Symmachiella macrocystis: one gene and its partners. The protein of the gene in region 1 binds, or shares a complex with, the protein of each later gene. Links are inferred from orthologs where the notes say so. Each region holds a gene or a part of one and is shown in the gene's direction. Other genes may lie near its edges.

Evidence for each region.
Region 2: the proteins of CA54_RS26195 (region 1) and CA54_RS07315 are in contact, whole or in part, in a cryo-EM structure (PDB 6KHJ), measured with the Thermosynechococcus vestitus proteins. The link is inferred for Symmachiella macrocystis from one-to-one orthologs. Residues at the interface, in WP_011056552.1 of Thermosynechococcus vestitus: Leu46, Met47, Tyr48, Thr50, Ala51, Cys52, Phe54, Ile55, Glu56, Ala58, Ala59, Ile61, Gly62, Ser63, Arg64, Phe65, Asn76, Pro78, Thr89, Thr91, Lys93, Met94, Ala97, Leu101, Met123, Phe124, Ser126, Asp127, Ser128, Tyr129; in WP_011057128.1 of Thermosynechococcus vestitus: Pro17, His18, His19, Pro20, Ser21, Met22, Val25, Arg27, Met29, Thr31, Ile38, Asp39, Cys40, Glu41, Pro42, Val43, Ile44, Gly45, Tyr46, Leu47, His48, Arg49, Gly50, Met51, Lys53, Ile54, Asn57, Arg58, Pro65, Tyr66.
Region 3: the proteins of CA54_RS26195 (region 1) and CA54_RS07295 are in contact, whole or in part, in a crystal structure (PDB 6I1P), measured with the Thermus thermophilus proteins. The link is inferred for Symmachiella macrocystis from one-to-one orthologs. Residues at the interface, in WP_096411117.1 of Thermus thermophilus: Ala56, Arg57, Asn58, Asp59, Arg62, Phe63, Ala110, Ser113, Ser114, Gly115, Gly116, Met117, Asn119, Gln125, Asn126, Asp134, Val135, Tyr136, Val137, Pro138, Gly139, Cys140, Arg143, Glu145, Ala146, Ile148, Tyr149, Ala150, Met152, Gln153; in WP_096411123.1 of Thermus thermophilus: Val22, Thr23, Val24, Pro25, Tyr26, Pro27, Val31, Ala32, Leu33, Phe37, Pro64, Ala65, Asn94, Met95, Leu96, Arg97, Cys98, Ile99, Phe100, Phe119, Glu120, Met121, Ala122, Asp123, Tyr124, Glu125, Tyr126, Asp128, Leu129, Lys144.

What each region holds. Positions count from the first base shown.
Region 1 is NZ_SJPP01000003.1:701,185-704,200, reverse strand. Bases 127-2,878 are described here. They hold CA54_RS26195 (NADH-quinone oxidoreductase subunit B), read left to right. Parts: upstream 127-1,102; coding sequence 1,103-1,654; downstream 1,655-2,878. Other genes in these bases: sufB (Fe-S cluster assembly protein SufB), read left to right, coding at 2,696-2,878; sufC (Fe-S cluster assembly ATPase SufC), read left to right, coding at 1,751-2,560; CA54_RS26200 (helix-turn-helix transcriptional regulator), read left to right, coding at 294-953. Outside these bases: more of sufB, read left to right, coding at 2,879-3,016. UniProt on the Escherichia coli protein: NDH-1 shuttles electrons from NADH, via FMN and iron-sulfur (Fe-S) centers, to quinones in the respiratory chain. The immediate electron acceptor for the enzyme in this species is ubiquinone.
Region 2 is NZ_SJPP01000001.1:1,885,587-1,888,566, forward strand. It holds CA54_RS07315 (NADH-quinone oxidoreductase subunit D), read left to right. Parts: upstream 1-861; coding sequence 862-2,100; downstream 2,101-2,980. Other genes in the region: CA54_RS07305 (NADH-quinone oxidoreductase subunit A), read left to right, coding at 1-159; CA54_RS07310 (NADH-quinone oxidoreductase subunit C), read left to right, coding at 217-744; glgP (alpha-glucan family phosphorylase), read left to right, coding at 2,480-2,980.
Region 3 is NZ_SJPP01000001.1:1,882,651-1,885,642, forward strand. It holds CA54_RS07295 (NuoI/complex I 23 kDa subunit family protein), read left to right. Parts: upstream 1-1,219; coding sequence 1,220-1,765; downstream 1,766-2,992. Other genes in the region: trpD (anthranilate phosphoribosyltransferase), read left to right, coding at 1-919; CA54_RS07300 (DUF2203 domain-containing protein), read left to right, coding at 1,987-2,433; CA54_RS07305 (NADH-quinone oxidoreductase subunit A), read left to right, coding at 2,526-2,992. UniProt on the Escherichia coli protein: NDH-1 shuttles electrons from NADH, via FMN and iron-sulfur (Fe-S) centers, to quinones in the respiratory chain. The immediate electron acceptor for the enzyme in this species is believed to be ubiquinone.

The sequences.
Region 1 (3,016 bases):
GTTCTCAGTGTCAATTGTCGAGTTGCCAAACGCAAATTTGCCAGGATTGTTTTGAGAGAGCAGCTGCCTTCTTCTATCTCATGCACAACGTCCCCGCTTTGAAAAATGCAGGTGTTACCCGGCTGGGCGGGGAGCGAGAACCACTCGATGTCATGGTCAATTCATCACGTCAAACCCCGAGGATTTCTTTTTCGCATTTTTAGTTGTCAAAATTACTTGAAATGTATAAGATGACGTTGTAGCGAAGGTGTATTTCCTGCCTGAGCGACACAAATGATCGGCTGTAAATCCTTATGAAGAAAACACTTGAGAGTCAGGATCGCGAGTTCCTTGAACGGTTGCAGCGACTCAGCTGCGGAACCGTGCAGGAGATTTGCAAAGAGTTGGGGGTGACGGCGACCGCCGTTCGCCACCGGCTGGTTCGACTACAGAGTTTGGGATTTGTCGGCCGTGATCTTGTCCGTGAAGGACGCGGTCGTCCGCATCACGTTTATCGCGTCACGCAGGCGGGACAACGTGAGTTGGGGGACAATTACGGTGATTTGGCGCTTGTGCTTTGGCGGGAATTGCAGTGCATCCCCGACGAAGCGGTCCGTGCCAAAGTCGAGTCGCGGATTCGCGACGCGATGGTTTCGCAATACGCACATGCGGTCAACAGTCCGCAGTTGAGAGATCGCTTTCAACAATTGGGTGAGGTCTTAGCGAAACGCGGATATGACGTCGAAGTTGATCAGTCGTCCGAGTTACCGGTACTCCGTGAAAATAACTGTCCGTATCAAGAATTGGCGGATAGCGATCGCGGGATTTGCGAGATGGAAGAAGAAGTTTTCGAAAAGGTTTTGGGAGTGCCGCTGCGGCTTTCCCAGTGTTTTTTAGATGGTCATTCCTGCTGCGAATTTGAGCCGGCTGAAATGGCTTCACCCCCTGTTAATGATGCAGCAGATTCTCGGTAGTCCCCATGGATTGCGATAGAGGATAGAGTTGCTAAAGTGGACATAATCGGTCGGCGGTTTGACAGTGAAGCCGACTTGTCCTGGCTGGACACAAATGCATTGTTCAAGCCACTTTAGTTCCGTAGACATTCGAAAGTAGACAACCTCAAATGCCCTGGATCGACGAACGCTTTGAAGAAAACGTTGTGGTCACTACGTTGGAACAAGGGATGAACTGGGCGCGGCAGTCCAGTATTTGGCCCATGACGTTTGGGTTGGCGTGTTGTGCTATCGAAATGATGGCCGCCGGAGCCAGCCGATTTGACTTGGATCGGTTTGGAGCGGGTGCGTTTCGCGCAACTCCGCGTCAAGCTGACCTGATGATCGTTGCCGGCACGGTGACCCACAAAATGGCCAGCCGTGTGCGTCGACTTTACGAACAAATGCCCGATCCCAAATACGTCATCGCCATGGGCGCATGCACGGTGGGGGGCGGCCCTTATTTCAAATATGGTTACCACGTGGTCAAGGGTGTCGATTTGGTTGTACCGGTCGACGTCTATGTCCCCGGGTGCCCTCCGCGTCCTGAGGCCTTGTTGGAAGGCCTGATGCGGGTGCAGGATAAAATCAAAGCCAAGCGTATTGCCAAAGGGGCAATCGATGAATTGCCGGTGCCGCACCACAGTGGCCAAGTGGCGATTCCAGAAGTTCTGGAAGTTTGATTCGCCGCGCCGCGAATCACGAGTGACGAACCTTGGTTTTAACCACCAGGGAGTTTTGAAACCGATAATGCTGAAAGGCAAGTTAGCGAATCCGGAATGACCAGTTTACTGAAAATTGAAGATCTGCGGGTCAGCGTTGATGGCACTCCCATTCTCAAGGGAGTCAATCTCGACATCCGCCAAGGCGAAGTCCATGCTTTAATGGGCCCCAACGGCTCGGGGAAAAGCACACTGGCGTTCGCATTGATGGGGCACCCCAAATACGAAATCACCGGAGGCACGGTTGAAATCGACGGCGTGAACCTAGTCGATTTGGATCCAAACGAACGAGCGCGACTCGGTTTGTTTCTGGCATTTCAATATCCGGTGACAATCCCCGGCGTCAAAGTGGCCGACTTTTTGCGGCATGCGGTGACCAACGTTCGGAATCCGGATCGCAAAGAAGGCGAAAATCTGATCCCGATGCGGGAGTTCCGTAAGGAACTGAAAGGCAAAATGGAAGAGTTGGGCATGGATCTGGAATTCGCCCGACGCTATTTGAACGACGGTTTCTCCGGCGGCGAAAAGAAACGGATGGAGATTCTGCAACTGGCGATGCTCAATCCCAAATTTGCGATTTTGGATGAAACCGATAGCGGTTTGGACAGCGATGCCGTTCGCGTTGTGAGCGAAGGCGTGGCTCGACTGTCCGGCAGCACCGAGATGGGTGTGTTGATCATTACGCACCACGAACGTTTATTGGAATTCAACACTCCGCAATTCACGCACGTGATGCTAGCGGGACGCATCGTCGAAACCGGCGACGCATCGTTGGCGGCCGAATTGCACAATCAAGGTTATGCCGGTGTCCGCGAGAGACATCCTGAGGCGGCTGCCGAAGAAGTCACTGAACAAGTTGCTGGCTGAATATCAAGTTGCTTCTAAACTCTCAGGCGATTTTGCAATTCTGTGTGTAACAGCTTTGCAAACCGGCGTAACCGGGTTTTGAAACGGGCTTAGAAAACCGCGTGAAGCTAACATCACGCTGGGAGCGATAACGACATGACGACCGAACTCGACACACAATCCACAGCAAAGCCCGACATCGGTGAATACCAATATGGATTTCACGATTCGGAAGAGGCCTACGTCTTCAAAAGCCGTAAAGGCTTAGATACGGAAATCGTCCGGCAAATCTCCGAGATGAAAAAAGAGCCGGAATGGATGCTCAATTTCCGTCTGCAAGCGCTGGAGACATTTTTCAACAAGCCGCAGCCGGAATGGGGCGGCGATCTGTCGCAGTTGGACTATCAGGACATTTATTACTATGTCCGCGCATCGGACCGTCCCGAAGGCAGTTGGGATGATGTTCCCGATGACATT
Region 2 (2,980 bases), on another replicon or contig:
TCCGTGTTGCTCGTCGGTTTTGCCTACGTCTGGAAACGGGGCGACTTGGATTGGGTCCGGGCCGTGGCACAAGAAATCCAAGAAAAGGCCAAGCAGGACGGTCCGCCGGTTCCCGCGCCACTCCCCATCGAGCAACGTGAACCCGCTCCTGTTGCGTAGTCCCGCGCGTCTCGTTTGTCTTTGCGAATTCCCTTCCTGATCAGGCAACCCGCCACGATGAATGCCACAGAAATTCATAAGCAACTTGTTGAGAAATTCGGCGACAAAATCATCGCCGTCGACGCCGACGCTCTCGACCCCTGGATTGAAGTCGCCCCCGACGCGATTGTGGAAGTCAGCACATATTTACGAGACGCAAGCGAACTGCGATTCGACGGGCTGAACAATCTGAGTGGCGTGGACTACTTTGAACCGGACGAAAAGAAGGCAGCGAAGTTCGAACACGAGCCGCACCTAGAAGTCGTCTACCATCTATACAGTTACACGCACAAGCATTTTTTGACGGTCAAAGTCAAACTCCCCCGTTGGCAAAACGACCAGCAAGGACAATTGCCGGAAGTGCCCTCGGTGACCGGCGTGTGGGGCATCGCCGATTGGCACGAACGAGAAACCTACGACCTGATGGGTATCCACTTCAGTGGACACCCGAACTTGCGGCGAATTCTCTGCCCGGAAGATTGGGTCGGTCATGCGTTACGCAAAGATTACGACTTTCCGCTCGAGTACCACGGCGTTCGCAACTAATCCTCGCCAGCGGCTGGGCGGGAGCCTCGCTCTTACCAAGACCACATACGAACTCCGTGAGCAACTGCCGGCGGCACGGTTTAAATTCAAACGACAACACAGCACCGCGAGACCGCGATGAGCATTCAAGTAGAAGATCCCCGGGTCATTGAGTTTGACGTCCGTACTGACGAGATGTTGGTCAATATGGGGCCGCAACACCCCAGTACCCACGGCGTGTTGCGATTGTTATTGCGGACCGACGGTGAAGTCGTGCACGAAGTCACGCCGCACATCGGCTACCTGCATCGCTGCGCGGAGAAAATCGGCGAGAACCTGTCTCCCCCGCAATGGATTCCCTACACCGACCGGATGGACTATCTGGCCGGCATGAATATGAACCTGGGATTTGCGCTGGCGACCGAAAAACTCATCGGCATGGAAGTTCCTGAAAAAGCGATGACCCTGCGGGTGATGATTGCTGAATTGGGGCGCATCGCCAGCCACCTGGTCGGCATGGGCGCCTACGGCTTAGACCTGGGAAGTTTCAGCCCGTTTCTTTACGCGTTCCGCGAACGCGAGATCATTCTCGATTTGTTCGAAGAAGTCTGCGGTGCGCGGCTGACCTATAGCTACATCACCGTCGGCGGCGCCACGCATGACCTGCCGGCATCGATCAACATTCCGCCCGGACTGGCTTCGTTGACCGGCCGTGATCCGCACGAACATGTCTCCTGGATGGAGGCGACCGAAATGTTCCTGGATTGGTTGGAGCCGCGGATCCTCGAGTACCACACGCTGCTGACTGAAAACTCCATCTTCATCAAACGGACCGCTTCCATCGGCGAACTGTCGCGTGAAGACGCCATCAGCTACGGCTGTACCGGTCCGGTACTGCGGGGTAGTGGTGTTGATCACGATCTGCGTCGCGACGGCGAAAGCATCTACACCCGCATGTACGAAGGTTACGAGTACGAGATCCCGGTTGCCCCCTTTGCAAAGGCGCCGCCCGAAGCGGTCCTGGGCGACAACTGGTGCCGTTTTTACGTGCGGATGATGGAAGTCGTGCAATCGATCGGCCTGGTTCGCCAAGCAATCGCTAAATACCCCACAGCTGCCGGTGAGTACCGCGTGCCGTTTAAGTTGAACACCAAACTCCCCTCGGCCGAATGCTACTTGGAAACCGAATGCCCCCGCGGCCAGATGGGATTTCATCTCGTCGGCGACGGCAAAGCGGCACCACTTCGCGCACGGGCCAAAAGCTCTTGCTTCTGCAATCTGTCCGTGACCGCCGACCTCTGCCGCGGCTGCCTGCTAGCCGACATCCCATCGATTGTGGGTTCGTTGGACGTCGTGATGGGTGAGATCGACCGCTGAGTCGCACCTGCTGTCGCGCACTTTCTTGGCAATAATTTCTAAGTCGCAGTCAAACCCGGCAATCTGGCCAAGCTGCGCGGCAGCATTCGCCGTGTTTGACGGACTGCGCCTTGTCTAGGCTTCGAGCGGGCGCATCTATTCGCTATACTTTGCGGCGGATGTGGATTATCGATCTGCAGGCGATTCCGCCATTTTGGATAGAAGCGCGACCGCGAGAGATGTTGGGGACTGCCCTCAGTCTGATCGGTTCGTGTTGCTTGTCGCGGCGTGATTCATTAAACCACATCCACGCGGCTATTTTCCGTACATTGGTCGTTCCGCGCGGCGCGCAGTTTGATGCGCGTCGGCATCATAAAACGAAGACGAGACGGCGAAATTCATGGCTAAACAAAAAACCCTCCACGAAAAATTGACCGAACTGACCAGCAATTTGTGGTGGTCCTGGCAACCCGAAGTGGGCGAAATCTTTCGCAGCATCGACCCGATCCGTTGGTCAAAACTGGCACACAATCCTGTCATCTTGTTGCAGGAGTTTCCGCCCGAAAAGCTGGAACGCCGCGCGATGGAAATGGGCCTGAACACCAGGATTAACTGGGCGTACCGGCGTTGGGTACGTTATATGGAATCAACCGATGCCTGGGGTGCACGGCACGCCGGCGTGTTGGGACAACGGCCGGCCGCCTATTTCTCGGCCGAGTTCGGCCTGCATGAATCGCTGCCGATTTATTCCGGCGGACTTGGTGTGCTTTCAGGCGATCACCTGAAAAGCGCCTCCGACTTGGGTGTGCCGCTGGTCGGCGTGGGGCTGTTCTACGACGAAGGTTATTTCAACCAATACATCGACGATAACGGCTGGCAACAGGAATCGTATACCGAACTC
Region 3 (2,992 bases), on another replicon or contig:
GACGGCCGCCGAGATCGCCGCACTGCTGACAGCCTTGCGGATGAAGGGCGAAGCTGTGGGTGAAATCGTCGGCGCGGCTCAAGCGATGCAGGAACGCGCCGTATCGGTTCCCAGCGACAAGACGGGATTGCTGGACACGTGCGGGACCGGGGGCGACAAATTACACACCTTCAATATCAGCACGGCGACGGCGATCGTCTCTGCGGCACTGGGGATCCCGGTTGCCAAGCACGGCAATCGCAGTGTGTCCAGTTCGAGCGGATCGGCGGACGTGTTAGAGGCCTTGGGCGTTAAAGTCGACGTTCCCGTGGCGACCGTCACAGAATGCCTGGATGAAATCGGCATCGGGTTTTGCTTCGCACCATTGATGCACGGAGCCATGAAACATGCCGCACCAATCCGCCGAACCTTGGGGTTTCCGACGATTTTCAATCTGCTGGGACCGCTGACCAATCCGGCCCGTGCTGAATTTCAACTGCTGGGGGCCAGTCGCAACGCGACCGCTGAGATCCTGGCGGCAGCTGTTGCCGAACTAAAGCGCTCGCGGGCCTTGGTGGTTTGTGGCAATGACGAATTGGACGAAGTCAGCCTGTGGGGCACCACCTTGGCCTGGGAAGTGCGCGGTACAGAGATTTCGCAGCATGAATGGTCAGCCGCATCGTTTGGTGTAGACGAATGTTCAGCGGCCGACCTACGTGTGGAATCGGCCGAGGAGAGTGCTCAGGTCATTCAGGAGATTTTCTCCGCAGAACCTGGGCCGCACCGCGATGTGGTGGTTGCCAACGCCGCCGCGGCATTGTTGGCCGTCGGCAGAACCGAGGATCCCATGGAAGCCGCCACAACAGCAGCAGAGGCGATTGACTCCCGCGCTGCGGAGTTGGTTTTGGCGAAACTGGTCGCCATGACCAATGCGAATTGACGTCCAAAAGTTGAGTCTCGTGGCGGGAATTCTATAATTCCAGGTACAGAGCGAGCATCAAGCCAGGAATAGGGCGAACAGTGCCACCAGCCAAGCCGATCGGCAACGAACACGGGTATTCCCGGAAATGAGAAGCGGCGCATGTGACTTGCAGCGGGACCTTCACGTCATATAATTCAAGGTGAACGACTTTTTCCTTAGTTGTGAGTCGGAAACAGCGAGACGGTTTTCAGATTTGACAGTTGGCGGCTTCCCCACGAGCCAAACTTGCGGGGAAGTGATGATAAATCGGAGTTTGTGATGCGTGAATGGTTTCGGAATATCTGGGTGGCGGTTTCAACCGTAGTCAGCGGGATGTGGGTTACGATGCGCACCATGCGTAAAACCTACGGCCGTCGAGCCTTTACGCAAGTTTACGAATACCCCGAAGTCCCGGTTCCCGTCAAAGCGCGATACCGCGGATTTCACCGCTTCGACCTGACAACCTGCATCGGCTGCGACAAATGCGCCGCTGCTTGTCCGGTGGATTGCATTTACATTGATAAAGTCAAAAGCCCCGTCGGCAAAGGTTTTCGGATCGACGGTTATACGATCGACTACACGAAATGCATGTTTTGTGCATTGTGTGTCGAACCTTGCCCGGTCGATTGTATCTTCATGGGGTCTAACCACGACTTGAGCAGTTACGGCCGCGACGGTTGCGTTGTGGATTATGCCAAGTTGCCATTGGAAGTGGCGTGGGGACAAACTACGCTGAATCCCACGGCCGTGGCGGAATCCAAAGTGCTCTCCGAACCGGTCTGGGTCAAAGGCGAACCGAGTCCGTTTGAACCGGCGGAATCATAGTCATTTGCGGGATACGCGTACTAACTTTCTTTCAAAACCCACTCGACGGAATCGCGACACAAAAATAACGATGGCTTTCAGGTTTTGAAGCTCATCTCTAAAACCGCTGCCTGTAACCAGCATGTTGGTCGTAGGACGACCCGCATGTCGGTCACAGCAGCCTATTTCATACAATTGGCCTCACCATGGATTCCACAACATTCGATGGGAAGCTCTTCACGGTGGAAGAGGCCCGCAAGACCTTGCCGTTAGTTCGCGCGATCGTCGGTGACATCGTACGCCAGGCGAAGGATGTTCGAGAGCGCCAAGAGCGTTTGAAGCGTCTGCATCATTCGCAGGTCAAACGGTCGCAAGAGAGCGACGCCGACAATCCTTATCGTGAGGAAGTCGAGCAGATCGAACAAGAACTGCGCCGCGATGAAGAAAAGTTGCAGGAGTACGTCGACGAACTGCTGGAACTCGGCGTTGAATTCAAAGATTTTGAACGCGGTCTAGTCGATTTCCCGCACGCGATGGACGGCCGGGTGGTTTACCTGTGCTGGCATCTGGGCGAAGAGGAACTCGCGTACTGGCACGAAGTGGACGCCGGATTCTCGGGGCGTCACTCACTTCTGGAAGACTCGCTGACGAGCGAGAAGCCGCTGGATACACAGGACGCGAGTGAATGAGGCATTCGCTCGAGTTTATCAAGCTATAAGAAATAACGATTCGGTAACGGTGCACCGACTCCCTGGATACCTAATAAGGCAATCGCAAGACAATGACGGATTTGGTCGGACACTTTTTGATGTTCACGCTGGTCGGCGTGATTTTTCTTCTAGCTCCGTTGCTCATCGGCCTTTTGGTTCGCCCCAATAAGCCGACAGATGAAAAAATCTCCGTCTACGAGTGCGGCGAACCGACCATCGGCACCAGTTATATTCAGTTCGACCTACGATTTTACGTGGTCGCATTGCTGTTTATTATCTTCGACGTCGAAGTCGCCTTCTTCTTTCCTTGGGCCATGATCTTCGGCGGCTCCATGCAGTTGGCCGATGCACAACTCGATCACCGCGCCGAACTGAGCGCCAAACTGCTCAACCAACCCGCAACTGCCGCGACGCACGAAATTTCGCGGCAAACCGCCATGGACATCGGCTTGCTGGGCGTTGGAGACATTCTCGTGTTCTTCTCCGTGTTGCTCGTCGGTTTTGCCTACGTCTGGAAACGGGGCGACTTGGATTGGGT